DNA from 2 places in the Synechococcus sp. OH20 genome. Region 1 is predicted to be linked to the other one. Evidence: predicted binding sites of a transcription regulator. Region 1 holds the regulator's gene; the other holds the start of a gene.

Region 1 (15,427 bases):
CGGGAGACGATCTCGGCAATGTCTTCGGGCGTCACCTGCTCCCGCAGCAAGGGCTCACCGTTGGCCTGCAGCTTGGCCAGGTGGGCCTCCTGCTCTTGGATCTGCCGCTCCAGCTCCATCAGCTTGCCGTATTTGAGCTCGGCAGCGCGGTTGAGGTCATATTTTTGTTCTGCCTGTTCAATCTGCAGCTTGACGGCATCCCGCTCGGCTTTGAGGTTTTGCAGCCGCTCGATGGCCTCTTTTTCCATCTGCCAACGAGCATTGAGCTCCCGCTGTCGCTCCATCAGGTTGGCCAGCTCCTGCTCGATTTTGCCCAGGCGATCTTTGGAGGCGAGGTCGTCTTCCTTCTTGAGGGAGAGCTCCTCCATCTGCAGTTGCATGATGCGCCGGTCGATTTCATCCAATTCGACGGGTTTGGAGGTGATCTCCATCTTGAGCTTGGCCGCCGCTTCGTCCACCAGGTCGATGGCCTTGTCGGGCAAAAAGCGCTCGGAGATGTAGCGGTTGGAGAGAACGGCTGCCGCCACCAAGGCCGAGTCGCTGATCTTGACCCCGTGGTGCAGCTCGTAGCGCTCTTTGAGTCCGCGCAGGATGGAGATGGTGTCTTCTACGGAGGGCTGATCCACATACACCGGCTGGAAGCGGCGCTCCAGGGCGGCGTCTTTTTCGATGTGTTTGCGGTACTCATCCAGGGTGGTGGCGCCAATGCAGCGCAATTCGCCCCGGGCCAGCATCGGCTTGAGCAGGTTGCCGGCATCCATCGCCCCCTCGGCAGCCCCCGCCCCGACCACGGTGTGCAGCTCGTCGATGAAGAGGATGATCTGCCCTTCCGATTCGGTAACCTCCTTGAGCACAGCTTTGAGGCGGTCTTCAAACTCACCGCGGTACTTGGCGCCAGCAATCAAGGAGCCCATATCTAGAGCAATGACGCGCCGGTTTTTCAACGACTCCGGCACATCTCCCCGGTTGATGCGTTGAGCGAGACCTTCGACAATGGCGGTTTTCCCCACGCCGGGTTCGCCGATGAGCACCGGGTTGTTTTTGGTGCGGCGGGAGAGCACCTGAACGACGCGGCGGATCTCGTCGTCCCGCCCGATCACCGGATCCAGCTTCCCTTCGCGGGCGGCCTTGGTCAAGTCGCGGCCATAGCGCTCCAGGGCCTCGTAGCGGGACTCAGGGTTTTTGTCGGTAACCCGCTGTTTGCCCCGCACTTGTTGGATAACGGGTTTGAGGCGCTCGACGGTCAAACCCAGGGGTGCTAAAACCCGCTTGCCCACCCGCTCGTCGTCCAGGGCTCCCAAAAGCAAGTGCTCTACCGAAATGAAGTCGTCTTCGTATTCTTTGCGAAACTCTTCAGCCCGATCCAGCGTGGTCTCCAGGCCGCGGCCCAGGTAGAGCTGATCCACCCGCGCCAGCTTGGGCTGCTGGTTGATAAAGCTTTCCACCTTGTCCCGCACCAGCCTTGGATCGAGGCCGGCCCGCTGCAAAATGGTCTGGGTGAGACCCCCTTCTTGATCGAGAAGGGAGATGAGCAAATGCTCGGTTTCCAGTTGCTGCTGCTGGTGCCGCCGGGCTACATCCTGGGATTGGACAATGGCGCTCCAGGCTTTCTCGGTAAATTGGTTGGGATTGGTGGGCTGCATAGAAGTTCAGCAGGTTTTTTACTACAGTGTATAGGAAGACAGCAGGGGAAGCGGCCATCTCGGCCCCCGCTTGGGAAAAGGGATCCTGATAATTCAGGTATCGCCCATTTTGGCCGCGCCAGAGTTCGCAACAACCGCCCCCTTTGCCCTCGATCGATGGAGGGATCCCCGCCTTATTCCTCTTCTTCGCAGGGGCGGCCCTCGCCGATCACTGCCAAATCAATTTGCTGGCGGTAGTAATCGACGTTTTTAATCTGCACTTCCACTCGATCCCCCAGACGGAACTGGCGCCGGCTCTTGCGCCCTACCAGGGCCTGCTGGCGGCTGCGGTACTCGTACCAATCGTTTTTCAGGGTGCTGACCCGCACCAACCCTTCCGCCAAGATGGGATCCACCTGCACAAAAAAGCCGTAGTTCTGGACGCCGATGATCAGGCCGGGGAACACCTCCCCCAGATGTTTTTGCATGAACTCAGAGCGCTTCAGGCCCATCAGCTCCCGTTCTGCGTGCTGCCGGATCCGGTGCCCCGCCTGGATTTTGGGCAGTTGCGCCTGGAGAAAGGCCTGCCATTCCTCCTGCAGCTTGGGTGGCAACACCTGCCAGTCGATCTGGCCGTAGCCGCCGGGGCCGTGCAGATCCACCACGGTTTTGGAGCGCGGGCTGCGGCGATCCCGTCCTTTGCTCAAGGCCAGGTGCAAAGCACGCAAATTCAGCAAATCGGCATAGCGGCGTAAAGGGGCCGTAAAGGTGGCGTAGGGTTCTTTAAGGCCCAAGCCAAAATGGCCGAGGGGCTCCTGCAGAGGCTGCAGGCAATACTCGACGGGGGGCAAAGTGGCCAACAACTGGGCCACCAAGGCTGGGCTAGTCCCTGCGGCCAACACATCGGGGGCGGTGATGCGGACACAGATCCGCTGCCAATCGGCCAAGGTCACGGCTTCTGGATCCTGCAAATTCAGATCCAGCTTCATGGCGTTGGCCAGGCGCAAAAAGTTCTGCAGGGCCTCGGCAGTGGGGGCGGACTGCACGCGGGCCAAGGAAGGGATCCCCAATTGGCGCAAATGGTGGCCCAAGGTTTGGTTGGCCAGCAGCAGCACCTCGGTCATCAGAGCGTGGGCGCCGAGGCGATCGCTGATCAAAAGGGGGCCGTAGCCGCTCTCGTCAGCGGAGTGGGGGGTGAGCAAATCCAACAGGGGCAGGTCAAAGCCGCCCGCTTGGTGACGTTTGACCCGCAGGATTTGGCTGAGGCGGAGCAGGTTTTGCAGCAGGGCCATCAATTCTGGCACCTCCTCCTCAGGGCCCAGATCCGCAGCGGTGGCCAAGAGGGCCTGCACCTGGCCATAGGAGAGGTGAGCCCGCGACTGCACCAGGCTGGGATGGATCTCGAAGCTTTGTACCACCCCCTCTGGGTCGATGGTTAACAGCAACGAATAGGCCAAGCGCTCCTGCTGCGGCAACAGAGCCAGGCGGCTGTGCACTTCCGGCGGAAAAAGAGGCAACACCCTCGTGTCGAGGTAAACGGTGGCCGTCCGCTGCTGAGCTTCTTGCTCCAGAGGATGCTCAGGATCCAGCCAGTGGGCCACGTCGGCAATGTGGATCCCCAGCAGCCAGTTGTCCTCTTCCTGCCGCTGCAGGGAGACGGCCACGTTGGGCTCGAGGCCGTGGGGGTGCTGCAGATCCAAGGGTTCTAAAGTGATGCAAAACCAATCGCGCAGATCGCGACGGCTCTTTTGGTCGGAGCGGCTCAGCTTTTTGGGCAGGGCGGCCGCGGCTTCTAGCACCGCCGGGGGAAACTCCTGCGGCAGGTCGTACTTGCAACAAACCAGATCTGCATCGATGGAGGCCTCCGGGCCGTCGCCCAAGATCTTGCGAATCGTGCCCACGGGGGGCAAATCTCCCAGCGGATAGCGCTCCACTTCCACATAGGCCACCCGACCTTCCGCCAGCTCGGCAGGGGATCCCTCCGTCAAGGCCAGCTCGAACAGCAGCCGGTCATCCAAAGGCACCACCCGAAAGTCCTGTTCCGTCTGTTTGAGGCGGCCCACCAGCGTAGGGTTGGCCCGCTCCATGACGGCCACCACCTCTCCCTCCGGGCTGCGGCGGCGATTGCCCTCTTTGGTGATCCGGGCTATCACTTGGTCGCCGTTCCAAGCGCCGCTGAGGTTGCTGCCGTGGATGTACACATCCTCCGCCCCCGGCTCATCCCGGATGGCGAAGCAAAAGCCCTTGCTGGAACAGCGCAAGCGCCCCACCACCAGGGATTCATCCGGCCTACGCCGATAGCGAGGCGGATCCCCTGTGCGTTCGAGAAACCCTGCCCGCACCAGACCATCGAGGGCAATCTCAAGCATTTCCTGCGCTTCTGGATCAGGGGATGGCAAGAGAGCAAGAAGTGTGTCTTTGTCGGTCCATTGTTCCTGAGAGAGAAAATGCTGAAAAATCCGAGAGAAGTCCATTTTGGGTGTCAGGGAAAGGAGGAGGGAAGAAGGGGGGTTAAGACAGGGCAAGACTCAACCCGTTGGCGTTAATCTCGGTGGCCGGTGACGATAAAAGCCACCCGCTGACCGATGTTGGTGCTGTGGTCGGCCAGACGTTCTAGGTAGCGGATCGCCAGCAACATCAACAGGATAGGCTCGATCGATCCCCTGATGTCCGACTGTTGCGCCAACGTATTGTAAAGGTTGGTGTAGTCTTCATCAACGGCGTCGTCTTCCCGCTTCAGTTGTCGGCCCAGCTCGGCATCCAACTCCGTCAGGGCCGCCAGGCTATGGCTGAGCATTTTCTGGCAGCGCTGCATCATCACGCGAATGTGCCTCAGCTCCGGCGGCGGCGGGTAGAAAGCCAAGCGCAAGGCCACTTCGGCCAAGTCTTTGGCGTAGTCGCCAATCCGCTCCAGATCCCGCACCAGTTGCATCAGGGCGCTGATCCAGCGCAGATCTTGTGCCACCGGCGAGCGCAAGGCGATCAAGCTAATACAATCTTTCTCGATTTGACGATAAAAACGGTCAATTTGCTTGTCTTGGGAGATGGCCTGTTCGGCAGCGGCCAAGTTCTGTTCAAACAGGGCCTGCTGGGCCAAGACCACCGATTTTTCCACCAGCGCCCCCATGCGCAGCACGTCCTGCTGAATCCGCTTGATCTGAAGTTGCAGCTCAGCTTGCCCCATGGCTTTTTCCCCATGGATGTAGGTGGGAGGGAGTGGCTGCCACTGTTGGCGGCCCCCGAAGCCAGTCGATTGCACCGGTAGATCTCAATCATGGCAAACTTCTCTCGAATCAAGAGAAAAAACAGGATGGGGATCGAGGGAGCGGCCAATTTGGGAGAGGATGATAAGGAGGGGGTGCAAGCGGGTGGGGTGTTGCGAGGTTGTCTCCGCCTGGAGGCTTGGGGCTATGCTGTCGTTCTGGATTGAGATACTCCGATGACTCGTCCCCCCATTGTCGTGCTGGATGATGATCCCACCGGATCCCAGACCGTGCACAGTTGCCTGCTGCTGACCCGCTGGGATGCGGAAACGCTCAAGCTGGGCCTGCAGGATGGCTCGCCAATTCGCTTCATTCTCACCAACACGCGATCCCTGCCGCCGGCCAAGGCTGCCGAGGTGACACGGTCGGTCTGCCGGGCCCTCAAGCAGGCCATGGGGGAGCTGGGGTGGGAGCGGGCCCTCTTTGTCAGCCGCTCCGACTCGACGCTGCGCGGGCACTACCCCTTGGAAACCGATGTCATGGCGGCGGAGCTGGGGCCTTTTGATGCCCATTTTCTGGTGCCGGCTTTTTTTGAGGGAGGGCGCATCACCCGCGACAGCGTCCACTACCTGCGGGTGGAGGGCCGCTGGGTGCCCGTGCATGAAACGGAGTTTGCCCGCGATGCGGTGTTCGGCTACCACCACAGCTATTTGCCCGACTATGTGCAGGAAAAAACCCAGGGGCGGATCCAGGCTGAGCAGGTGGTGCGATTGACGCTGGAGCAGATCCGCGCCGGCTGTCTGGAGCAGCTTTTGGGTCTAGAGGGGAATGTCTGCTGTGTGGTGGATGGAGAAACCCAAGCGGATCTGGATCGTTTTGCCCAGGATGTTTGGGCGGCTCTGGAGCAGGGGAAGCGCTTTTTGTTTCGCAGCGCCGCCAGCCTCTTGACGGCTCTAGCCCAGTTGCCGCCGCAGCCGGTTCCGCCAGAGCAAATGGGGCAGTTTGTCCGCTCCGACCGGCCAGGGGTGGTGATCGTGGGATCCCATGTGCAAAAGTCCAGCCAGCAGTTGGCCCGCCTGTTGCAGGAGCCAGGGATCCAGGGCATTGAAGTGGAGGTGAAGCGCCTGTTGGAACCGGGGCGGGAAGCGGAGCTGCTGCCGGCCATCTTGAGCCAAGTCCAGCGCGCCTACGAGCAGGGCCTGACGCCGGTGGTCTACACCAGCCGAGAAGAAGTGAGGTTCGACGGTGCCACCCCAGAGGCACGCCTGGCCTTTGGGCAGAGGGTTTCTCGTTTGTTGATGGCCATTGTGCAGGGGCTGCCGGAGGGGATTGGCTACCTGGTCAGCAAGGGCGGCATCACCTCCAACGACACCCTCAGCCTCGGCCTCAACCTGCCGGCAGTGCGGCTGCTGGGGCAGATCTACCCAGGGGTCTCCATGGTGCTCACGCCGGCGGATCACCCCCGCTTTCCCAACTTGCCGGTGGTGCTGTTTCCGGGCAACGTGGGCGAGGTGGATACGCTGGCTTTGATCCACCGTCGCCTCCACAGCCGCGGGCTGGTCTAGCCTAGAGGGAACGCTTCTGTCGGTTCTTCCCGCCATGGCTGAACTCATCTCTTCGCCTGAAGCTCTGCCCGCCTCGGAGGCCTGGTGGGGATCCCTGCGCCAGGGGCAGACGGCGTTGCCCGCGGCGGTGGTGCACCGCTGTTCTGAGCGCCTGGGCAGCCGGGATGCCGATGTGGTGATTGCCGGCGGCACCCTGGGGATCCTCTTGGGAGCGGCTTTGGCCCAGCGGGGCTGGCGGGTGATCCTCATCGAGCGGGGGAGCCTGCGGGGGCGGGAGCAGGAGTGGAACACCTCCCGGCAGGAGCTGCAGGTGTTGTTAGAGCTGGAGTTGCTCACCTCGACAGAGTGGGAGGCGGTGCAGGTGACCCACTACCCCAGGGGGCGCATTGGCTTTGGGGAGGGCCCCACCTGGTGGGTGGAAGGGGTGCTGAACGTGGGCGTGGATCCGGTCAGCTTGCTGGAGTTCCTCAAGCAGCATTTTCTGGCCTGGGGGGGCCAGGTGCGGGAGCAAACCGGGTTTCTGGGCGCCACGGTCCACCCCGATGGGATCCGCATCCAAACCACCACCGGCCAGCTCAGCGCCCAACTGCTGCTGGATGCCATGGGGCACCGCTCCCCCATCTTGGCCCAGGCCCGTCAAGGGCAGCCGCCGGACAGCGTCTGTCTGGTGGTGGGATCCTGCGCCCAGGGGCTGCCGGAGCAACCCACTGGGGATCTGTTCTACAGCTTTACCCCCGCCCAGGAGGGCTACCAGCCCTTTTGGGAGGCCTTCCCCGCCCGCGATGGCCGCACCACCTATCTCTTTACCTACTGCGACCGGGATCCCCGCCGACCCAGTCTGGAGAGGCTTTGGCAGGACTACTGCCGGCTGCTCCCTGCCTACCAGGGGGCCGAGTTGGCCCAGATCCGCTGGCTGCGCAAGCTGTGTGGTGTTTTCCCCGCCTACCGCCGCAGCCCGCTGCAACTGCCCTGGGATCGCCTCTTGGCGGTTGGCGACAGCAGCGGCAGCCAGTCGCCTTTGAGCTTTGGCGGCTTTGGGGCGATGTTGCGCCATCTGGATCGCCTGCAGCAGGGGATCCACGAGGCGCTGGTGCAGCGGCAGTTGGAGCAGGCGGCCCTGGCCCTGCTGCAGCCCTACCAGCCTAATTTGGCGGTAACCTGGCTTTTTCAGAAGGCGATGATCCCTCCTTTGGGAGAGAAAAACTGGGATCCCAACAGCATTAACCGCCTGTTGAGCAGAGTGTTTGAGGCCATGGTTGCCGCCGGCCCCCAGGTGGTGCAGCCCTTTTTGCAGGATGTGGTGCAGTTTGGCGGCTTGGCCCAGGCGCTGTGGGGGGTGATGAGGCAAGATCCAGCCCTGGTGGCCGCGCTTTTGCCCCGGTTGGGGTTGCCGGAGCTGGTGGCCTGGGCGGGCCACTTTGGCGCCCTCGGCCTCTACGAGCTCTTGCAAAGGCTAGCCGACCGCCTGGAAGCAGCCCCGCAAGACTACTTCTGGCAGCGGCGGCGCGAGGCCTGGCGCTACGGCTGCGGTCGGGATCACTGGCCGTACACCACTACTCCATAGGGCGGCACCTCAACGGGATCCCCTTGGTTTTTTGCCGAGGATCCCTGGTCGCCGCTATCTAGAAGCTTCTCCCACTGGCCGTTGGGCCATTGGGCGTAGGTGGCTGCTTGGTCGGAGCTGAAGTTAAACAGGGCCAGAACGGCTTGGGATCCCTGCTGGCGGTGCAGCGCCAGGCCGGTTGGAGCAAACAGCTCCACCCCCACCGAACTCCGTTCCAGGTTTTGCAGCGGCGGCAGGGTCTTGCGCAGGTGAATGAGGGTTTGGTACCACCGCCGCAAGACCTGGTGGTGGCCAGCAGTGCCCAGCTCCCAGTTGAGCTTGGAGCGCAAGAAGGTCTCCTCTGCCTGGGGATCCGGCACCTCCCCTTGCCAGGCAAAGGCGCTGAACTCGCGGCGCCGTCCCTGGCGCACCGCTTCCACCAGGTCGGGATCCCCGTGGCTAATGAAGTAGAGAAACGGGGCCACCTCCCCATACTCTTCCCCCATAAACAGCAGCGGCAGCATGGGAGCCAGCAGCAGGACGGCGGCGGCCAACTTCAGGCCCTCTAGGGAAGTGAGCTGGCTGAGGCGCTCTCCCAGCCGGCGGTTGCCCACTTGGTCGTGGTTTTGGATGCAGATTACAAACTGGGAGCCCGGCCTGGCGAGAGCGGAATTGCCGTGGCGGCGGGCCCGGTAGCGGGAGTACTGCCCAGAATAGACGTAGCTCTCGCGGTAGGACTTGGCCAGGTGCTCCAATTGGCCGAAGTCTTGGTAGTAGCCTGTCTTTTCCCCGGTAAGCAGGGTGTGAACTGAGTGATGGAAGTCGTCGCACCACTGGGCATCTAGGCCGTAGCCCCCTTGCTCGCGGGGGGTGATGAGGCGGACGTCGTTGAGGTCGCTTTCGGCTACCAGAACCCTGGGCCAGCCTGTGCGCGCCTCCAGGGCCTCCACCCGCTCTGCCAATTCCTGCAAAAAAGGGTGGGCGCTGAAGTCGTAGATGGCATGCACCGCGTCCAGCCGCAGGCCGTCCAGGTGAAACTCCTCTAGCCAGTATTCGGCATTTTGCAGGAAAAACTCCCGCACGCCGTCGGAATAGCGGTCGTCGAAGTTGAGGGCCTCCCCCCAAGGGGTGCAGTACTTGTCGGTAAAGTAGGGGCCAAAGTTCCGCAGGTAGTTCCCCTCCGGCCCCAGGTGGTTGTAGACCACGTCCAAAATGACAGCCAGGCCCTGCTGGTGGCAGGCATTGACCAGCGCCTTCAGGCCCGCTGCTCCTCCATAGCTGACCTGCACGGCATAGGGATAGACGCCGTCATAGCCCCAGTTGCGCTCCCCCGGAAACTGGGCCACCGGCATGAGCTCCAGCACGTTGACCCCCAGCTCCACCAGTTGCGGCAGGCGGGGGATCAGGGCGGCAAAGGTGCCCTCCGGGGTAAAGGTGCCTACATGCAGCTCGTAGAGGATCCACTGGGAGAGCGGGATCCCCTTCCAGGCTTCATCCTGCCAGTCGAAGTGAGGATCCACCACCCGCGAAGGGCCATGGACGCCGCGGGGCTGACAGCGGGAAGCGGGATCCGGCCGCTCCACCACCCCCGCTGAGGTGTGCAGGCGGTAGAGGTAGTCCACTGGCCCCGGTGGGATCCCCTCCACTTCACCCTGCCAGTAGCCTTGCCCATCCTGGGCCAGAGGGATGACCTGTTGGACGGGGCTGATGACTTTTAGCTCCACGTGTTCGACCAAGGGCGCCCACACCGAGAAGCGGTAGTGGCCCTGGCCGCAGGGATAGGCGCCAATCCGTCTAACTGGAGGGGAAAGCACGGAACCCATTCTATAACTTGGCTTCTACTATAGCGGGGCTTGCCCCCCTAGGCCTGCCAGGTCAAGGTCTTGGGCTTCTCTGCCATAGTGGAATTAACCCTTTGCTGCTCCGTCCCTATGTTTAACTACCCGCCCAGCCATCCGGATCCCACCGTTGTCGATGTCTACCATGGGCAGCCGGTGCCGGATCCCTATCGCTGGCTGGAGGATCTGGATTCTGAGCAGACGCGAGCCTGGATCGAGGCGCAAAACCGGCTAACTTTTGACTATCTGCAGCGGATCCCGGCGCGGCAGCGGCTCCTGGAGCGCCTGACCCAACTTTGGAACTACGAAAAATACAGCCAGCCCTTCAAAGAGGGCGGCCGCTACTTCTACTTCAAAAACGACGGCCTGCAAAACCAGAGTGTTCTCTATACGCAAGAAAGCCTGGAGGGCGAAGCCCGGGTTTTGCTGGATCCCAACACGTTTTCGGAAGACGGCACTGTAGCCCTCTCAGGCATTGCCATCAGCCGCGACGGGCGCTACCTGGCCTATGGCCTCTCCCGCTCCGGCTCCGACTGGCAGGAGTGGAAGGTGCGGGACATCGAAACCGGAGAAGACCTGCCGGATCACCTGCGCTGGATTAAGTTCTCTGGGGCCAGCTGGACACGGGATGGGCAGGGATTTTTCTACAGCCGCTACGACGAGCCACCCCCCGGCAGCGAGTACGAAAGCGCCAACTACTTCCAAAAGCTCTACTACCACCGCCTCGGCACCCCCCAGTCAGAAGATGTCTTGATCTATCACCGCCCCGACCAAAAAGAGTGGGGCTTTGCTGGCGGGGTTACCGAAGATGGCAACTACCTGATCATCTCCGTCTGGCGGGGCACGGATCCCAAAAACCTCCTCTTCTACAAAGACCTACGGGATCCCAACTCGCCGGTGGTGGAGCTCATTTGCGAGTTCCAGGCCGAGTACAGCTTTGTCGGCAACGACGGCTCCCGCTTTTGGCTGCTGACGGACTTCCAGGCTCCGCGGCGGCGACTGGTGGCCCTTGACCTGGACAGCCCAGGGCAACTGCAAGAGGTGATCCCTGAGGCTGAGGAGACCCTGCAAGGGGTTAGCCTCATCCACAATCAATTTGTTGCCTTCTACCTCAAAGACGCCCACACCCAGATCAAGACCTTTGCTTTAGACGGCACCTACCAGGGGGAGATCCCTCTGCCGGGGCTGGGATCCGCCAGCGGCTTTGGCGGCAAGCGCTACGACACCGAAACCTTCTACACCTTCACCAGCTTCACCACCCCGCCCACCATCTACCGCTACGACTTCACCACCGGCAGCAGCACCCTCTTTCGCCAACCGCAGGTGGATTTCGATCCCCAGGCCTATGAGGTGCAGCAGGTGTTCTACGCCAGCAAAGACGGCACCCGCATTCCCATGTTCCTTGTCCACCGCCGTGGCCTAGCGCGGACAGGGGATCACCCCACCCTGCTGTACGGCTATGGCGGCTTCGGCATCTCTCTGACCCCCAGCTTCTCGGTGGGCCTGGTGGCCTGGCTGGAGATGGGGGGAGTTTACGCCCAGCCCAATTTGCGTGGCGGCGGCGAATATGGGGAAGCCTGGCACCAGGCGGGCACCAAGCTCAACAAGCAAAAGGTCTTCGACGACTTCATCGCCGCGGCTGAGTGGCTGATGGCCCATGGCTACACCAACCCCTCGAAGCTGGCCATCGCCGGCGGCAGCAACGGCGGCCTCTTGGTGGGGGCCTGCCTGACCCAAAGGCCGGAGCTGTTTGCCGCGGCCCTGCCCGCTGTGGGGGTGTTCGACATGCTGCGCTTTCATAAGTTCACCATCGGCTGGGCCTGGGTCTCGGAGTACGGATCCCCGGACAACCCCGAGGAATTCAAGGCCCTCTACGCCTATTCCCCCCTGCACAACCTCAAGCCCGGCACCGCCTATCCCGCCACCCTGATCACCACAGCAGATCACGACGACCGGGTGGTGCCGGCCCACAGCTTCAAGTTTGCTGCTGCCCTGCAGGCGGCACAGGGGGGATCCCAGCCCATCCTCATTCGCATCGACACCAAAGCCGGCCACGGGGCCGGCAAGCCCACCACCAAGCTCATTGAAGAGACCGCCGACCGCTGGGCCTTTTTGGTGCAGGTGCTGGGGAGGGATGGAACGGGAGTTAGCGAGCTTTAGGGCCCAGGCCCACCCGGCCGGCATAGACTGCCGCTTCCCCCAGCTCGTCTTCGATGCGCAACAGTTGGTTGTATTTGGCAATGCGCTCGCTGCGGCAGAGGGATCCGGTTTTGATCTGGCCGGCGCGGGTGGCCACCGCCAGGTCGGCGATGGTGGTGTCTTCTGTCTCACCGGAGCGGTGGCTGATCACAGAGCGAAAACCTGCCTGGCTAGCCAGGTGCATGGCCGAGACCGTCTCCGTCAGCGTGCCAATCTGGTTGAGCTTGATCAAGATGGCATTGGCGGCGCCGCTGTCGATGCCTTTCTGCAGCCGGGCTGGGTTGGTGACGAACAGGTCGTCCCCTACCAGTTGCACCCGCGATCCCAGTTGAGTGGTGAGGGCCTGCCAGCCGGCCCAGTCTTCCTCCGCCAGTCCATCTTCAATGGAAAGGATGGGATAGTTGGCCAGCAGTTGCTCGTAGTAATTGACCATTTGCTCGGCGCTACGGGCTTGGCCCTCGAAGTGGTACTGCCCATCCTGCAGCAGCTCGTTGGCGGCCACGTCCAGGGCCAAGGCGATATCTTCCCCCGGCCTGTAGCCTGCCTGTTCGATGGCCGTCAGCAACAGATCCAAAGCTGCCGCATTGGAGGGGAGATCGGGGGCAAATCCGCCTTCGTCCCCCACCCCGGTGGACAGCCCCTTCTGCTGTAGCACCGTCTTCAGCACCGCAAACACCTCGGCCCCGTAGCGCAGCGCCTCGCGAAAGCTGGCCGCACCAATGGGCACCAGCATAAACTCCTGGATGTCCACGTTGTTGTCGGCGTGGGCACCGCCGTTGAGCACGTTCATCAACGGCACCGGCAGCAAGTTGGCAAAAGGCCCGCCCAGATATTTGTAAAGAGGCAGGCTCACCGCTTCCGCCGCCGCTTTGGCCGTCGCCAGAGAAACTGCCAAAATGGCGTTGGCCCCCAGGCGGGACTTGTTGGGGGTGCCGTCCAGGTCGATCAGCAACTGGTCGATGCGGGCTTGGTTGAGGGCATCTTCTCCCCGCAGCTCCGACTGGATGGGGCCAAGAATGTTTTCCACCGCCCTCAGCACGCCCTTACCTCCATAGCGCTTGGGATCCCCGTCCCGCAGCTCGTGGGCCTCAAAGGTACCGGTCGAAGCGCCGCTGGGCACCTGCGCCAAGCCCGTTGCTCCGTTGGCCAGGCCCACCAGGGCTTCTAGGGTGGGGCGTCCTCGCGAGTCGAGGATCTCATGGGCGGTAATCCACTCGATGGCCGTTTCCACAGTTACACCTCAGCAATTGGCTAGACAGCTCTGGCCAAAGCCAGATCCCCCCACAGGCTAATAGATCCTTGACCGGGATCCCGTCAGCTTCCAGAAAACTTTAAGAGAGAGAACCCAAAGATTCTGCGGAGCTGCAGGGGTGAATTGAGCATTGGCTGGTTTGGGGGGCAGAGTTTAGGCCCCATCCCCTCTAGACAAAGCGGTGGCTCAGCCGCATCGGGTCGTGTACAGTGATCTTCTTCTTGTAAATGGAAATGTACTTCTTCTTGCGCAGCTCTCCCAACAGACGGGTGATGGTGACGCGGGTCGAGCCAATGGCTTCGGCAATGGCCTGGTGAGACAGCTTGAGATCAATGGTGACCCCATCCGGGCCAGGCACCCCGAAATCGCGGCAGAGGATCAGCAAAAAGCTAACCAGACGGGATCCCATATCGCGGTGAGCCAGCGTCTCGATCATCATCTCCGTTTGCAAAATGCGGGAAGACAAGCTCTTGAGCAGCAACATGGCCAGTTCGGCGTTCTCCCGCAGGGATTTTTCCACCTGCTCAATCGGCAGAGAGAGCAACTCAGCAGGCGTAAAGGCCACCGCGTGATAGAAGCGGTCGGAGCGCTGCCCTGTGATGAAGGAGAGCACCCCGAAGATGCTGTTTTCCCGTAGAAGAGCAACGGTAATTTCTTCCCCCATTTCGTAGACCCGCGAGAGCTTGACAGCTCCTTTCACCAAAAAGTAAACCCGCTCCGCCGGATCCCCAGGGAAAAAGATGGTCTTACCACGTTCAAACGTTTCGATAACCGGAGGATGGTGAGGGCCTCCCAGTTGCTTGAAGGCTGTGATCAGAGATTTTTCTGCGACGGCCACCACCATACTCATCAACCTTTTGAGGTCAGTTTATACCTAAGATCAATCCATGTAAGATCAATTTAGAAGCATTGGGCCGAGTTGCAACCCTATCGACTCCAGAATCGGCAACAATAGCCGGGTTTACCCTAAGGTAGAAGGTTCTGCCTAGGCATCTTTGTAGCATGGGCTACGTTTTTAGGTCTCGTTTCTGTTCCACAAAGGGATCCCAAGCCAAGGGTAGGATAAGGGCTATTGTCACTGGGGCCTTGCCAGCTCTGGGTGGTAGGAAGCAAGTGGTGGACTGGAAAATCCTATGGGGATCCCGGAGGCTGTTGTTGCTGCACCTTCTCAACTGAGCCGCCAGCATTTCACAGTGCGGATGCCGGAGCCGGCCAAGCATCTGCTGGAGGTGGAACTACAGATCCAAGAGGTGGATCCAGAAGTGCCTCTGCGACTGCGGCTGCCGGTGTGGACGCCGGGATCCTACCTGGTGCGGGAATATGCCCGCCATGTGCAAGAGTTTCAGGCGGCAACGGAGCAAGGGATCCCTTTGGCCTGGCGGAAGGTAGATAAGAACACTTGGGAGATCGAGCCGCCGGGCTGTTCGGCTGTGAAGGTTCGCTATCGGGTCTATGCCTACGAGCTGACGGTGCGCACCAACCATTTGGATCTCACCCACGCCTACTTCAACGGGGCGGCGCTCTTTTTCTATGTGCCCGGTCGCGAGCGGGAACCCTACACCTTGACGGTGATCCCTCCCAAGCCAGATTGGCGCATCGCCACCAGTTTGCGGCCTTTGAGGTCTTCTTCTGAGGATCCTGCTTCCGGCCAGTCTTTTGTGGCGGCAGACTACGACGAGCTGGTGGATAGCCCGGTGGAGGTGGGGCTGCACCAGTTGCGGTCGTTTGCAGTGGAAGGGATCCCCCACTACTTGGTGGTCTGGGGAGCGGGCACTCTGGATTTGGAGCAAGCGGTGACCGATGCCGAGAAAATTGTCCGGGCCACTGCGGCGTTTTTCGGCGGGCTGCCCTACGACCGCTACTGGTTTATTGTGCATTTGTCGGCAGGGGGATTTGGCGGCCTAGAGCACAAGTACAGCACCACCCTCAACTATTCTGGCCTGGAGCTGCGTCGGCCCCAGTCCTACCGCCGCTTTTTGGCGCTGCTGGCCCACGAGCTTTTCCATGCTTGGAACGTCAAGCGGCTGCGCCCTCTGGCTTTGGAGAAAATTGACTACAACCAAGAAAACTATGTGGACTGCCTCTGGTTTTGCGAGGGGGCGACCAGCTACTACGAAAATGTCATCTTGCTGCGGGCAGGGATCCTCACTGCCAAAGATTTTTTGCAGATCCTGGCCGAGCAAATTGGCCGGCTGCAGCGTACTC
Region 2 (15,427 bases), on a different contig from region 1:
GGGCGATCCTGCACGGGGATCCGGAGCAGCCGACCTGCATCGGCGAGGAGGTCACCGTCGGCCATCGGGCCGTCATCCACAGCGCCCACATCGAGGCGGGATCCCTGGTGGGGATTGGGGCCGTCATCCTCAACGGAGTCACCATCGGGGCGGGCAGCATGGTCGGGGCTGGAGCGGTGGTCACCCGCTCGCTGCCGCCCCGCTCTTTGGCAGTCGGGATCCCGGCCAAGGTCATCCGCACCCTGACAGACCAAGAGGTGGAGCAGTTGCGCCGCCACGCCGAGCACTATGTGGATTTGGCGCTGCAACACGCCCGTCGTTTCGCCAGATGGCCGGGCCCTGCTGCTCCGGCCTAAGCCTACCCTTCAGCAGCGGGGATCCCCGCAGAGCACCCAGGTATCTTTGCTGCCGCCCCCTTGGGAGGAGTTGACCACTAGGGATCCCTTTTTGAGGGCCACGCGGGTTAGGCCGCCGGGATGAACGTAGATCTCTTTGCCGTAGAGAATGTAGGGCCGCAGATCCACATGGCAGGGCTCCAGCCTCAGCCCCTCTCCCCAATCCACGAGGGTGGGCACGCGGGAAAGACACACGACGGGCTGGGCGATGTAGTTGCGGGGCTGGGCGCGGATTTTCTCGGCAAAAGCGGCCCGCTCCTCCGGTGTGGCCCGCGGTCCCATCAGCATGCCGTAGCCGCCCGACTCATTGGCCGCCTTCACCACCAACTTGTCCAGGTTCTCCAGCACATAAGCTTGATCCTTGGGATCCCAACACAAGTAGGTGGGCACATTGGGCAAAATCGCTTCTTCTCCCAGGTAGTAGCGGATCATCTGGGGCACATAGGCGTAGATGACCTTATCGTCTGCCACTCCTGTCCCCAAGGCATTGGCAATTGCCAGCCGACCCGAGCGATAGACCTCAAACAGGCCGGGTACCCCCAAGAGGGAATCGGGGCGAAAGACCAGCGGATCGATGAAGTCATCGTCGATGCGGCGGTAGATTACATCCACCCGTTGCAGGCCCTTGGTGGTGCGCATCTGCAAATAGCCATCGGCCACCACCAAATCCCGTCCTTCCACCAGCTCCACCCCCATCTGCTGGGCCAGAAAAGAATGCTCGAAGTAGGCGGAGTTGTAGATGCCGGGGGTGAGCACCACCACTGTCGGGTTGGCCAGGTGCGGCGGCGTCAGATTGAGGAGGGTATCCAACAAGTGGCTGGGGTAGTCGTCCACCGGGCGGATCCCCATCGTGTTAAACAGCGAGGGAAAGGTGCTTTTCATCACCCGCCGGTTTTCCAGCACATAGGAAATGCCCGAGGGGCAGCGCAGGTTGTCTTCCAGCACGTACCAAGTCCCGTCCCGATCCCGCACCAGGTCGGTGCCGGTGACGTGGCACCAAATTCTCCCCGGCGGGTTGAGCCCAATACAAGGCCGCAGGAATCCTTTGGCCGTCTCGACCAGCTCAGCAGGGATCACCCCATCCTTGAGGATCTTCTGGTCGTGATAGACGTCGTCGATAAACAGGTTCAGGGCATGGATGCGCTGCTTCAGGCCCTGCTCCAGCCGCTGCCACTCAGAGGCTGAGACGATGCGGGGAATGATGTCGAAGGGGAAAATCCGCTCCGTGCCCTGGCTGTCGCCATAGACGTTGAAGGTTACCCCCATCTGAAAGAGGGCTGCCTGGGCCGCCGCTTGCCGCTGCTGCAGCTCTCCTTCTCCCAGCGAATGCAGGCGCTCAATCAGCGGGATCGCCTCAGGGCGAGGCCGACCGCGCCCCACAAACAGCTCATCGTAAAAACCTTCACCTGGGTCATAAGTATCAAAACGCACGTCGGGATCCCTCGAACCCTACCCTGTTTTACTGTGGGCGGCTCTGGATTTGCCTAGTGTGCTTCCGGCTACTTTTACGGTTATCGTGGTGGAAGTTAGGACAGGGGGTATACTGGTTGCCCCCAGTCAGCCAGAGTTGTCAAGGTTTATGGTGGCGAGCGGTACTTTCTCAGCTTTGTTGTCAATGTAGTGTAGAGGAATGAACCGGACACCCTCTTTTGTAAATCGGCCCCTCATCGGCGTTACTACCCCCAGCCGCAACGGCCAGGGAGATTTTGTGGCGCCGGGCCGCTATGTGGATGCCCTTCGCGCTGCTGGCGGGATCCCCGTTCTTTTTCCCCCAGGCGAAAGTGAGCCACAAGCGCTGCTGGCTGCGGTAGATGGGCTGGTGTTGACAGGAGGCGGCGACCTTTGCCCCAGCACCTACGGAGAGGATCCCCAACATCCCCAGGTGCGTCACGTCAGCGCCGAGCGGGATCGCTTTGAGATGGCCTTGGCGGCAGCCGCGCTGGCGCAAGGGATCCCGGTCTTGGGCATTTGTCGAGGGATGCAGTTGCTGAACGTGGTCAGCGGCGGCAAGCTGATCCCCCATGTGCCCGACGTGTACGACGAGCTGGATCATTTCAACCCCGCCGATCGCAAGCCCGTTCGCCACAGCGTCAGCCTCATCCGCTCCACCCGCCTGCAGCAAATTGTCGGCGTCGACGCAATCTCCGTAGTCTCTTGGCACCACCAGGCTGTTTGGGGGGTGCCGGCGGGCTGGCGTTTGGCTGCCTGTTCTCCCGACGAGCTCATCGAGGCCATCGAGCACGAAACCCATCCCTGGGCTATTGCCGTGCAGTGGCACCCCGAGTTCACCTTTGAAGAGGCTGAGCATTTTCGCCTGTTTCAGGCCTTTGTGCAGGCAGCGCTGCAGTTTTCGCCGCGCCTGGCCAGCTCTGAAGCAATGCCTCAGGTTGCCTAGGGATCCTGTGCTGCTGCTGGAGAAGAGGCGGGGGCTTATCCCTCGCGATAGCCGGGGAGAGCCCTTGCTATGCTTTGCCCAGTGCCCCCAAAAGAGGGCCTATGAGCAGGAGACAGGCACTGGCTAGAGCAGTTCTGGGTGTCTTAGCTTTTTTCGGTTTAGGTTTTGGCTGTAGTCCCAGCCCTTGGCTGCGTCAGTTTGGCACCCCTTCCTCTGACGAGGCTCGCGCCATCGCAATTGATGGAAAGGGAAATATTTGGGTGGCGGGGGTAACGGAGGGAAGCTTTTTGGGCCAAAGCTCGGCAGGGGGTGGCGATGGTTTCTTGCGCAAGTACAATGCCTGGGGCCGAGAGCTCTGGACACGGCAGTTGGGCACCCCTGCTTTAGACGAAGTTGTGGCGGTGGCAGTGGACAGGAGAGGGAACACCTGGGTGGCAGGAGTGACCTACGGCGCTTTCCCTGGCTACAGCAATGCCGGCGCAAAAGACATCTTCCTGCGTAAGCACGATCCCCAGGGTCGGGAGCTCTGGACGCAGCAGTTGGGCGGTGCTGAGCCTGACCAGGTCACTGCCATTGCCGTGGATGGCAAGGGCAATGTCTGGGTAGCCGGAAATAGCGGAGGCAAGAGCTTTGTGCGCCAATACAACGCTGACGGCAAACCGCTCTGGGTCCGCGAGCTAGGGGCCCAGGTCACTGCCCTGGCCGCCGATGGGGCAGGAAATCTCTGGATAACCGGATTCGTCCGCGACCGCACAAGGGCTGGCGGCTTTGTCGGCCAGTATGATCCCAGCGGCAACCAGGTTTGGCTGCGCCAGTTTTCCAACAAAGGGGGCGACGGCACTCTTGCCATCGCTGTGGGAGAGGAGGGAAAAGTTTGGGTGGCGGGCTATACCCAAGAGGCTCCTGCTGGACAGGCCTTGCTCCAAGGGTACAGTGTCTTTGTGCGGCAGTATGATCCCTACGGCAACGAGCTCTGGAGCCGCCAATGGGACAGCGCGAAAGGGGAGCGCCCTCTGGCCATTGCCGTGGATAGGCTCGGAAGGGTCTGGGTGGCAGGATCCACCCAGGGGATCCCTGCAAGTCGCAGCGATGCCTTTGTCCGCCTCTACGATACCAACGGCGGCGAGCTCTGGCGCCACCAGTTCGGCAGCGCCGACTTCGACTGGATTCAGGCCATGGCGCTAGACCAAGAGGGCACCCTCGGGGTGGTAGGTGTAACCTGGGGATCCCTCGCCGGAGAGCCCCATGCTGGTCTGAAAGATGTCTTTGTGCTCAAGTACGGCCGTTAGATTGACACCCCCACCGCCTCAAGGCGTAGGGTTCTCACGTAGTTCAAACAGGCGCTGTCAAGACGCCTCTAGACAGTCCCCTCAGGAAAAGCCCTGCTCGCGTCAGCAGGACGGCGTCCTCTCGCGTCTCGGACGCCTGCACCAGTCGGGTTTTTCACCGTGATTAGCTGCTGGCCTGGGAACGGTACGCCTTTTCGGCAAGTATACCCTTGGCAATTACGAGCTTTTCCGCTCCCCACGCAAGTGCGGGGCTACCAAGCTATCCTTCTGGGTAGTCTCAAGGAGATGGCGGGGCGCCTGGCGCTGGCTCTATGCATCGGATAGCTGCTTTGCCGGGGGGATGGGATCCTTCCCAAGGTGGGGTCATTTTCCTGGAGCAGGATCCTGCGCCCATCGTTGTCCTGTCGGCAGCCGACACGGATCTGACGGCCTTGAGCGCAGCCATGCGCCTGCTGCCGGCTGATTTCCCGGCGGTGCGGGCGGCTAACCTCTTGCAGTTGCAACAGCCTCTCAGCATCGACGACTACGCCGAGAAGGTGTTGCGGCAAGCTCAGGTGGTGCTCCTGCGCCTGTTGGGGGGAAGGGCCTACTGGAGCTATGGTCTGGAGGTGGCCAAAGAGGTAGCGGCAGCAGCGGGAGCCACCCTGATTGTGATCCCTGGGGATGACCGCCCCGATTGGGATTTGGTTAGCCACTCCACCGTGCCCCTGACAGTAGCAGACCGGGTGTGGCAGTACTGGCTGGAAGGAGGGGCAGCCAATGTGGCGGCTTGCTTGAAATTCTTGGCCAGGGAGTTTCTGGGACAGGAGTACGCCGTGCCAGAGCCGCAGGTGCTGCCCCGGCTGGGGATCTACCATCCCCCCCTATTCCCCCTCAGGGATCCCCACGCCCCCAAGGTAGGGATCCTGCTCTACCGGGCCCATGTTTTGGCGGGGAATACGCAGCCAATAGATGCCCTGGCCAACGCCCTGCAGGAGCGGGGGTTGCAGCCGCTGTGTCTGTACACCTATGGCCTGCAGGAGCCGGACTTGCCGCAGGCCATCCGGGAGCACTTCGGCGGCCAAATTGAACTTTTGTTGAACACCACCAGCTTTTCCCTGGCCCGCCTGGAGAGCGAGCAGCCCGATGTCCGTCTCTGGCAGGAGCTGGATGTGCCGGTTGTGCAGGTGGTCTTGAGCAGTGGGTCGCGGGAGCGCTGGGAGAACTCCACCCGGGGCTTGGGGGCGCGGGATCTGGCCATGAACGTGGTGTTGCCGGAGGTGGACGGCCGCATCCTCAGCCGCGCCATCTCGTTCAAGACGGTTCAACAGTGGGATCCCCGCCTGCAGACGGAGATCATGGCCTATGAGGCTGTGCCGGATCGGGTGGCGTTTGTAGCCGAGCTGGCGGCCAACTGGGTAAAGCTGCGGCGCACTCCTGCCAACCAGCGCCGTCTAGCCTTGATTTTGGCCAACTACCCCAGCCGGGATGGACGGCTGGCCAATGGGGTAGGGTTGGATACACCGGCAAGCTGCGTCGAGATCCTCAAGGCCCTGGCGGAAGCTGGCTACCGCGCCTGTCCACTGCCCCAGAGCGGAGATGAGCTCATCCGCTGGCTAACCCAGGGCCAAACCTATGATCCGCTGGGATCCCTACGCCCGGCGCGGCAGGTGCTGCCGGCTGCCCTCTACCGGGAGTGGTTTGCCCAGTTGCCTGCCGCTGTCCAAGAGGATCTGGTGCGGCAGTGGGGGGATCCGCCCGCCCACGACATCCCCATTGTCGGCCTGCAGCTGGAGCAGGTTTTTGTCGGCCTCCAGCCGCCGCGAGGCTACGACCGGGATCCCTCTTTGAACTACCACGCCCCAGATTTGGTACCGCCCCATGAGTACCTGGCCTTTTACCTGTGGCTGCGGCAAGTGTTTGGCGTGCAGGCAGTGGTGCATGTGGGCAAGCACGGCAACCTGGAGTGGCTGCCTGGCAAGGGATCCGCCCTTTCGGCCACCTGCTACCCAGAAATAGCCTTGGGGCCTCTGCCCCACTTCTACCCCTTCATCGTCAACGATCCTGGCGAGGGATCCCAGGCCAAGCGGCGGGCTCAGGCTGTCATCCTCGACCACCTCACCCCGCCCTTAACCCGTGCCGAGCTCTACGGGCCCTTGGCGGAACTGGAGCGGCTGATGGACGAGTACTACGAGGCCCAGCAGATGGATCCTGGGCGCTGCCCGCTGATCCGCGCCCAGATCCAGGAGCTTGCCTGCCGAGAGCACCTCGACCTGCAGTTCAACCTGGATAAGGAAGAAGACTGGGGCCGCCTCGATGGCTACCTCTGCGAGCTCAAGGAATCCCAGATCCGAGATGGACTGCACATCTTTGGCTGCACCCCCACTGGCGAGCAACTGGTGGATCTCCTGCTAGCCCTGGCCCGCTACCCGGGCTCTGGCCAGTTGGGCCTTACGCAGGCCATCGCCCGCGACTGGGGCTGGGACTGGGATCCCCTGGCCGCCGACCTGACGGATCCCTGGCCGGACAAACCGCCGGCCTAAAAGTCGCTACCGAATTGCAAGGGAAAGCTCGCCGCCTCAATCCCTAGCCCCCCTCTCCCTCTGGGAGAGGGGCCGGGGGTGAGGGACGCTCTGGGAGAGGGGCCGGGGGTGAGGGGCAAACTCAAACCGAGAAGCCTCAGCAGGCGTTTTAATAGCGAGATTGGAAGTTGCGCCGCCGCTCACCGCCGTTGGCGTTACCAGAGCGGAAGCCTGAGGTGGGGCGTTCTTCTCGCGGACGAGCCTTGTTGACCTTGAGGTCACGGCCCATCCATTCTGCGCCGTCCAGAGCGGCAATGGCAGCCTGCTCTTCGGCTTCAGAGCTCATTTCCACGAACCCAAAACCGCGGATGCGGCCTGTCTCACGGTCGGTAGGGATCTGCACCCGCTTCACGGAACCGTACTCGGCAAAAACAGCGGTCAAATCCGCTTCCGTCACCTTAAAGGAAAGGTTACCTACATAAATTGACATCGACGATCTCCGAAAGAGAGAGGAACAAAGGGCGAGATATTCGGAGAGCCGTCTGCCAATACAAAACGTGAAAACCCGTCAAGACCAGAAGAACCGAACGCTACAACCGACATTTATCTCGAATTAATTTTCATCATAACACAGAGATGGGGGATGGTCACTCCCCTTGCACAAAAATAGCCGGTGCTATTGAGCTCGAGGCTACGCAAGTCGGCTGCCCAGGTCAAGAGCCCCAAAGGAGAGCGCTCCCCGTTGCCCTAGCCCAGCTTTTCCAGGCGGGCTTGCAAGAGCTGCATCTGGGCCTCCAGCTCCGCCAGTTGCTCGCGGCTAGCCTGCACCACTTCCGGGTTGGCCCGACTGAGGAAACTGGGGTTCTCCAGGCGGGCGCGGATCCCTTGAGCCTCTTTTTCCAGCTTGGCCAGATCTTTTTGCACTTTAGCCCGCAGCGCCTCCACATCCACCAGCCCCGCCAAGGGCACCAGCACCTGCACCGTGCCCACTACGGCAGCCGCCACCTGCTTGGGCTCCGTGGCCAGGGATCCCGTAATTTCTAGGGACTCGGCCTTGGCCAGATCGCGGATGTAGGCTTGAGCGGCGGTGAGGATCCGCTGCTCGTCGGGATCCTCGGTAACCAGCAGAGCCGTGATGGTTTGATGGGGCTTAAGGCCAGCCTCTGCCCGCAGGTTGCGCAAGCTGCTGATGGTCTGGATCACCAGGCCGAACTCCCGCTCCAGTTGAGGGTCAACCCAGTTAGGGTCAGGGGCGGGATAGGGCTGGACGGAGATGGAGGTGGCTTGGTTGGCCTGGGTGAGGAGCTGCCAGACTTCTTCGGTGACGTGGGGCATCCAGGGGTGCAGCAGCCGGAGGATGGTCTCCAGCACAGTGGCCAACACCTGCTGTGCCGTGCGCTTGGAGGTTGGGTCTTCTCCCCGCAGCCGCGGCTTGGCCAGCTCGATGTACCAGTCGCAGAAGTCATCCCAAATCAGGGAATACAAGAGCCGCGCCCCCTCGCCCAGGCCGTAGGCTTCCAGCTCTTCGATAACCTGGGTGGCCGCGGAGTGCAGTCGCGACAGGATCCAGCGATCGGCCAGCTCCAGCGCCTCCGGAGCCGGGGATCCCAGTTGGGCGGGGGTCTGCCCCTCCAGGTTCAGGAGCACAAAGCGGGAGGCGTTCCAGATCTTGTTGGCGAAGTTGCGGGCTGCTTCCACGCTGGCGCTCTCGCCGGTCTTGCGGTCGTAGGCCAGGCGGATATCCTGCCCTGCCCCCACCACTTCTTTAACCAGAGCGTAGCGCAGGGCGTCGGTGCCGTATTTGTCCAAAAGCTCGATGGGATCGATGCCGTTGCCCTTGGACTTGGACATTTTCGCCCCCTGCTCGTCCCGCACCAGGCCGTTGATGTAGACATCCTTGAAGGGGATCTGGCCGGTAAACTGCACTCCCATCATGGCCATGCGGGCCACCCAGAAAAAGATGATGTCGAAGCCCGTGGACATGAGGGAATTGGGGTAGTAGCGCTTGAAGTCCTCTGTCTCTTCCGGCCAGCCCAGCGTGGAAAAAGGCCACAGAGCGGAGCTAAACCAGGTGTCCAACACATCGGGATCCCGCTCCAGCCGCTCGATGGCGGGGCCAAACTTCTCCCGTGCCTTAGCCCAGGCCTCTTCGGCATTGCGGGCCACCACAAAAGCCTGGGGATCCTCAGGGATCTGGCCGTCGATGACCGGATACCAGGCCGGGATCTGGTGCCCCCACCACAGTTGCCGCGAGATGCACCAGGGGCGCAGCTTCTCCAGCCAGCCGGTGTAAACCTTGGTCCAGCGCTCCGGAATAAAGCGGGGGTTGTGGTGTTCCCGCTCCTCCTGCAAGCAGCGGGCCCCCATCCCCGAGACATCGCAAAACCATTGAATGGAGAGCAGCGGCTCAATGGGCACACCCCCGCGGTCGCTGTAGGGCACGCTGTGGGTGTACTCTTCCACCTTCTCCAGCAGACCGTGCTCGGCAAACCACTGCACCACCTTCTCGCGGGCGACAAAGCGATCCAGACCGGTGAAGGGATCCCCGTTCTCGTTGAGGGTGCCGTCCTTGTTGAGAATGTTGATCAAGGGCAACTGGTGGCGACGGCCCATCTCAAAGTCGTTGGGATCGTGGGCTGGGGTAACTTTGACACAGCCGGAGCCAAAGGAGGGATCCACGTACTCGTCGGCGATGATGGGGATAAGGCGATCCTTGATGGGCAGCCGCACAAACTGGCCAATGAGATGGCGGTAGCGCTCGTCTTGCGGGTGGACCGCCACGGCTGTATCCCCCAGCATCGTCTCGGGGCGGGTGGTGGCCACCACCAGGTACTGGTTGGGATCCGCGGCCAAGGGATAGCGGAAATGCCAGAGGTGACCCTTGACCTCTTTGTTGTCCACCTCGATGTCGGAGACTGCCGACTGGGTGGCCGGACACCAGTTGACCAAATACTCGCCCCGGTAAATTAGCCCTGCTTCGTAGAGGCGGACAAAGGCTTCCGTAACTGCCCGGCTCAGCCCCTCATCGAGAGTAAAGCGATCCCGCGTCCAGTCCAGCGACAGGCCCAGGCGCCGCAGTTGGCTTTTGATGGTGCCCTGGGATTGCTCCTTCCAGGCCCAGGCCCGCTCCAGAAAAGCCTCGCGGCCCAGGTCAAAGCGGCTCTTGCCCTCCTGGCGCAGTTGGTTTTCCAGGATGGTGTGCACGGCAATGCTGGCATGATCCGTACCGGGCAGCCAGAGGACGTTGTAGCCGCGCATGCGCTTGTAGCGCACCACCACATCCGGCAGGGTAAAGGCAAAGGCATGGCCCATGTGCAGGCTGCCCGTGACGTTGGGCGGGGGCAGCACCATGCTGAAGGCTTCTCCCGGCGCCTTGGGATCCGCCACATAAAACCCCTTTTCCTCCCAAAAGCGCTGCCACTTCGGCTCGGTCGCAAAGGGGTTGTACTGGCTGGGCAGGTGGGCGAGGGCAGGTGCAGCAGTCATGCCGAATCTAGGCCAGGGCTTCTCGAAGGACTACCCTAATAGGTTAGCAGGCTTACTTCAAGCCAGTGGGCTCTTGCGGCTCTCTTTGCCGGAGTGGACCTTGCGGGGGATCCCTCTTGACCTTGTAGTTAGCTATAGGGTTTAGGCTAGGAGAGCTGCTGGAGAGAGGGTATAGAACCGGGCGTGTCTGAACTGCTGCGGGTGGGTCAGGTAGCCGAGAAGTTGGGCATCAGTCCCCAAACCCTCTACTTCTACGAGCGCCTGGGGCTCATTCCCAAACCGCGCAGGACGGAGGGGGGCTATCGCCTCTACGGGGAGCCTGAGCTGGAGCGGCTGGCTTTTATTGCCCGCGCCAAGGCTTTGGGACTTACCCTGGCCGAGATCAAAGAACTGCTCTTGCTTCAGGAGAACGGGCAAGCTCTGCCCTGCTGGCAGGTGTACGTAAAGCTAACGGAAAAACTTAGACAAATCGATAAGTCAATTGCCCATCTGCAGGAACTCAAAGGGGAGCTATCGACACTTATTGAACAGTGTCAACAGAAATTTTCTGAACAAGAGAAAAGTTCCTCTTGCACTATCTTCCAACAACAACTCGATAACCCATGACAAGAGAACCCCTTGCACCATTTTCTGCTAATGCTTGGCAGCCCTTGTGTCCAAAGAGCGGGGAGCAAGGGATCCCGGTTCAACTGATTACCCTGAAGAGCCTGCTGTTCCCTCGAGCTTTGGCACAACTGGATGCGGACAGCAGCTACGCGTTTTGCCGGGATCCCGTTTGTCCTGTTGTTTATTTTTCCGAGCAAGGTCAAAGCTTTGGGGTTGACGACCTCAAGGTTCCAGTCTTTCAAAAAGAAAGTGGCGAGGACGTGCCCGTCTGCTACTGTTTTGCATGGACCCGCCGGCGCATCCGGCAAGAGCTGCAGGGATCCAAAACGCCCCAGGCCATTCTTGCCGAGATTGCCGCCCACATCAAAGCCAGGCGCTGTGGCTGCCAGGTCAACAACCCCCAGGGGTTTTGCTGTCTGGAAAATGTCAGGCAGGTCATCTTAGAAGTGCAGCAAGAGAAAGTTGGGGAACGAGATAGCTGAAGAGCCAAAAGACCAGAGATTTCTCCGTTCCAAGGGTAGCTTTGGTCGTACCATTCCTACGAGGATTGCGCACAGATTGTCCAACCTTCTAAAGGCAAACTTGTGTCTAGAATCTTCTCGGCTGGGGTGGGAATTATCGCAATTATCGGCTGAAATAGGCGTTGAGCCATTCCAGGCATTCCATAAAGTAAAACACTAGAGGTCCGGTAAAGACGTAGCTATCGCCCCGATCCAAAATGCCGCCGTGGCCGGGGATGAGATCCCCGGAGTCTTTGACGCCGGCATCCCGCTTCATCAGCGATTCCGTTAGGTCGCCCAACAGGCTCGTTAGCCCAATCAAAAACCCCAGCACGCTGCCGCTCCACCAGCGCCAGGGCCAGTTCAGATAGTAGGCTCCGGCCATGGCCAGGGCCACGCTGGCTGCGATCCCGGCCACCGCCCCTTCCACCGTTTTTTTGGGGCTGAGGAGGGAGAGCTTGGTGCGCCCAAAGGCCCGCCCACAGAGGTAGGCCGCTACATCGGCAGCAATGACACAGCCAATAGCCAACAGCGTAATCCACAGCCCTTCGCCAAGTCCTTGGGAAAAAGACAAAGCCCTGACGCGGATCCAGAAGCTGGGCAACAGCGCGCAGTAAAACAATCCCAAAATCGAGGTGGCAATGTCGGCGATGGTGGCCAGCTTGGGCTTAAAAAGCAGATAAAAGCAGATCACAGAACCGGCCACGATAAAAGCAGGGCTGGTCCACTCCGGCTTAACCTGCTGCAAAATCACCAGCACCTGGCTGGAAAACATGGTGGTGCGCATGGCCGGTGCATTGCCCTTGGCCTGCACCAAGCGAAAGAACTCCAGTTGGGCCAGAAAGACGATTAGCCCCATGGCCGCCGTGAAGTACCAGCCCCCTAGCAGGGTGACCGTCAGGGCAAACAGCACCGCCGCAAAACCGCTAACCCAACGGGCTCCCATAGGCGCACCCCGTCACGTTGGTTGGCCAAATATCTCTTGCCCGCGGCTCCAGGTCGAAGTCCGATCCGAAGGCAGAAGAAGCCCTCATCCTTGCGCTCTTGGTGTTCGGGATTCGCGTCTGCGCGACGAAGTCTTGATGCGGCTGCTGCAAAATGGAAACGCCTCTTGCCCTAGCCCTTCAGTTTAACTCTCCTGGATCTCAAACAACTGCCCTTGGCCCTACAGGGTGGAACTTACGGGCAAGGTGGCAGGCAAATCCCAACAAGCGATCCTTGAGCATGAGATAATAGGTAAACTGCAAAGCTCACTGCTGACCGCCTAGGACATTCCTGACTCGTTGCACTGCAGCATGGTTCAAGAACTTACTTCTCGCTCTACGACTGCTCGCATTTCTGCCCAAGAGGCTCGCCTTCTCTATGAAGACATGGTGCTGGGCCGCCTGTTTGAGGACAAGTGCGCCGAGATGTACTACAAGGGCAAGATGTTCGGCTTTGTGCACCTGTACAACGGCCAAGAGGCTGTTTCCACGGGGGTGATCAAGGCGCTCAAGCCCACCGACTACGTGTGCAGCACCTACCGGGATCACGTGCATGCCCTCAGCGCCGGGATCCCCCCGCGGGCGGTGATGGCGGAGCTGTTCGGCAAGGCCACCGGCTGCAGCAAGGGCCGCGGCGGCTCGATGCACCTGTTCTCGGCGGAGCACAACTTTTTGGGCGGCTATGCCTTTGTGGCCGAGGGGATCCCGGTGGCCACAGGGGCGGCCTTTTCGGCCAAGTACCGCGGCACCGACCAGGTGACAGCCTGCTTCTTTGGGGATGGAGCCTGCAACAACGGCCAGTTCTACGAGTGTCTCAACATGGCCGCCCTCTGGAAGTTGCCCATCCTCTATGTGGTGGAAAACAACTTCTGGGCTATCGGCATGGCCCACAAACGGGCCACTTCAGTAACCGACATCTACCTCAAGGGCCCTGCTTTTGGCATGCCCGGCTACCAAGTGGACGGCATGGACGTGCTGGCGGTGCGAGAGGCTGCCCAACAAGCTATTGCCCGGGCCCGCGCCGGCGAAGGCCCCACCCTGCTGGAGTGCATCACCTATCGTTTCCGGGGCCATTCCCTCGCCGATCCTGACGAGCTGCGCAGCCCGGAAGAAAAAGAGTTCTGGCGGCAGCGGGATCCCATCCAACGACTGGAACGCTACGCATTGGAACACAACTTGATGACCGAGGCAGACTTTCAGGCCATCCACGCCGAGGTTGGCGCTGCGATTGAAGATGCGGTAACCTTTGCCCTCGAAAGCCCAGAGCCCACCCTGGACGAGCTACATCGCTTTGTGTTTGCCGAAGACGAATAGATCCAGGGCAAACCCCAGCTACAAAAGGCCGCCGATCTGTTTCCAGCCTGTTCCGACGGATTACAGGCAGGGCTGGCTCTTTTGAGCTGAGGGATCCTGCCGACCCCGAAAAGGGTGTGAAGGCATCAGCGACCCACCTGAGCCCAGCAACCCTCGAGGATCCTCAATGCTTAACATCGGGAAACCCTTCCAGAGATCTGCGCAATAGAGCAGCCTTTTTTGTAAATATCACTTCCCATTTGTTTACATAGCTTCATATCATTGAGGTATTGAGCATGAGTATTTATTCCTGGTCATGAGCAATCCTCTTGAGTTTCCTTGGCTGTCGGCCCTGGTGCTCTTGCCGCTGCTGGCAGCCTTTGGGATCCCTTTGATCCCTCAGAGCCGTTGGGCGCGTTGGTATGCCCTCGCTGTGGGGGCTTTTGATTTGGGTCTGATGGTCTATGTCTTTGCGCGGCACTACGACCTGCAGGATTTTTCGCTGCAACTGGCGGAGCGCTACGCCTGGGTGCCCCAGATCGGGTTTCACTGGTCGCTGGCGGTGGATGGCCTGTCCTTTCCGCTGGTGTTGCTCTCGGGCTTGATTACGACCCTGTCGATCGGGGCGGCTTGGAATCTCACCCACAAGCCGCGTTTGTTTTTCTTCCTGCTGCTGCTGATGTACGGCGCCCAGGTGGGCGTGTTCCTGGCGCAGGATCTGCTCCTGTTCTTCTTGATGTGGGAGATCGAGCTGGTGCCGGTCTATCTGCTGATTGCCATTTGGGGTGGGCCGCAGCGCCAGTACGCCGCCACCAAGTTCATCCTCTACACCGCTGCCGCCTCTATTTTTATTCTGGTGGGATCCCTGGCGATGGCCTTCTACGGCGAGGGCTTTAGCTTGGAGATGGCGGAGCTGAGCGCAAAATCCTACCCGCTGGCACTGCAGATCTTGGTGTATGCGGCTTTCCTGATTGCCTTTGGGGTGAAGCTGCCGATTTTTCCAGTTCACACCTGGCTGCCGGATGCTCATAGCGAAGCCTCGGCGCCCATTTCCATGATCCTGGCCGGGGTGCTGCTCAAGATGGGGGGCTACGGCCTCATCCGCCTGAACGTGGGCATCTTGTCGGAGGCCCATGTGTACTTTGCCCCGGTGCTGGCGGTGTTGGGCACGGTGAACATCATCTACGGGGCGCTGGCCGCCTTTGGGCAAAACCACCTCAAGCGGCGCTTGGCCTATTCGTCCATTGCCCATATGGGCTTTGTGTTGATCGGGATCTCTGCCTTCACGGAGTTGGGCATCAACGGCGCCCTCTTGCAAATGATCTCCCACGGTCTGATCGCTGCAGTTTTGTTCTTCCTGACAGGGATCACCTACGAGCGCACCCATACCCTTGCCCTCGACAAGTTGGGCGGGTTGGCCAAGCAAATGCCAAAGGCTTTTGCCCTATTTACAGCAGGATCCCTGGCCTCGTTGGCGCTACCCGGGATGAGCGGATTTGTGGGTGAGCTGACGGTGTTCTTGGGCTTGATCACCAGCGATGCCTATGCGCCGACCTTCAAGGCAGGAATTGCTCTGCTGGCGGCAGTGGGCATTATTCTGACGCCCATTTACTTGCTCTCTATGCTGCGGCAGGTGTTTTACGGGGCTCAGGATCCCGGCTTGGTGTTGGAAGACTACCTGGGGGATCTGCGCCCGCGAGAAATGGCGGTGGCTCTCTGTCTGCTGTTGCCGATTCTCGGCATTGGCCTCTACCCGCGGCTGGCTACCCAAACCTACGATGTTACGACGGTGGCGGTAGCTGCTCAGTTGCGCAGTGTGTTGGCAACTGAAATTGTGCAGCGGCCTTTCTTGCCGGTGCAACCGGCCCAGGTGGCGGCTCTGACCCTGGAAGATTGAAACGGGGTCAAGACCTCGGTTGTTCTCTATCCCTCAATTAGCCCAGAAGAGCTGGTGTTCGAGGAGCAACTCGACTCAACCT

Evidence for each region. Region 1 encodes NtcA, which controls nitrogen genes in cyanobacteria. Its sites were predicted from a motif close to GTANCNNNNGNTAC; they were not measured.
Region 2: a site for NtcA is predicted at 1,978-1,991, ahead of NW826_RS09850 (circularly permuted type 2 ATP-grasp protein). Genes of this name have one in related genera too.

The regions. Positions count from the first base shown of each region.
Region 1 is NZ_JANSIQ010000036.1:1,017-16,443, reverse strand. Features, by position in the region: gene clpB (ATP-dependent chaperone ClpB) at 1-1,643, opposite strand, end outside; gene NW826_RS07930 (ribonuclease R family protein) at 1,817-3,991, opposite strand; gene phoU (phosphate signaling complex protein PhoU) at 4,165-4,806, opposite strand; gene NW826_RS07920 (four-carbon acid sugar kinase family protein) at 5,062-6,390, shown strand; gene NW826_RS07915 (FAD-binding oxidoreductase) at 6,425-7,954, shown strand; gene treZ (malto-oligosyltrehalose trehalohydrolase) at 7,927-9,747, opposite strand; gene NW826_RS07905 (prolyl oligopeptidase family serine peptidase) at 9,865-11,931, shown strand; gene eno (phosphopyruvate hydratase) at 11,918-13,201, opposite strand; gene ntcA (global nitrogen regulator NtcA) at 13,392-14,066, opposite strand; gene NW826_RS07890 (M61 family metallopeptidase) at 14,356-15,427, shown strand, end outside.
Region 2 is NZ_JANSIQ010000043.1:40,727-56,153, reverse strand. Features, by position in the region: gene NW826_RS09855 (gamma carbonic anhydrase family protein) at 1-356, shown strand, start outside; gene NW826_RS09850 (circularly permuted type 2 ATP-grasp protein) at 366-1,826, opposite strand; gene NW826_RS09845 (gamma-glutamyl-gamma-aminobutyrate hydrolase family protein) at 2,026-2,790, shown strand; gene NW826_RS09840 (SBBP repeat-containing protein) at 2,892-4,079, shown strand; gene cobN (cobaltochelatase subunit CobN) at 4,391-6,601, shown strand; gene NW826_RS09830 (RNA recognition motif domain-containing protein) at 6,750-7,070, opposite strand; gene NW826_RS09825 (valine--tRNA ligase) at 7,328-10,066, opposite strand; gene NW826_RS09820 (heavy metal-responsive transcriptional regulator) at 10,250-10,672, shown strand; gene NW826_RS09815 (putative iron-sulfur cluster-binding metallochaperone) at 10,717-11,154, shown strand; gene NW826_RS09810 (phosphatidate cytidylyltransferase) at 11,297-12,118, opposite strand; gene pdhA (pyruvate dehydrogenase (acetyl-transferring) E1 component subunit alpha) at 12,468-13,469, shown strand; gene NW826_RS09800 (NAD(P)H-quinone oxidoreductase subunit 4) at 13,765-15,345, shown strand.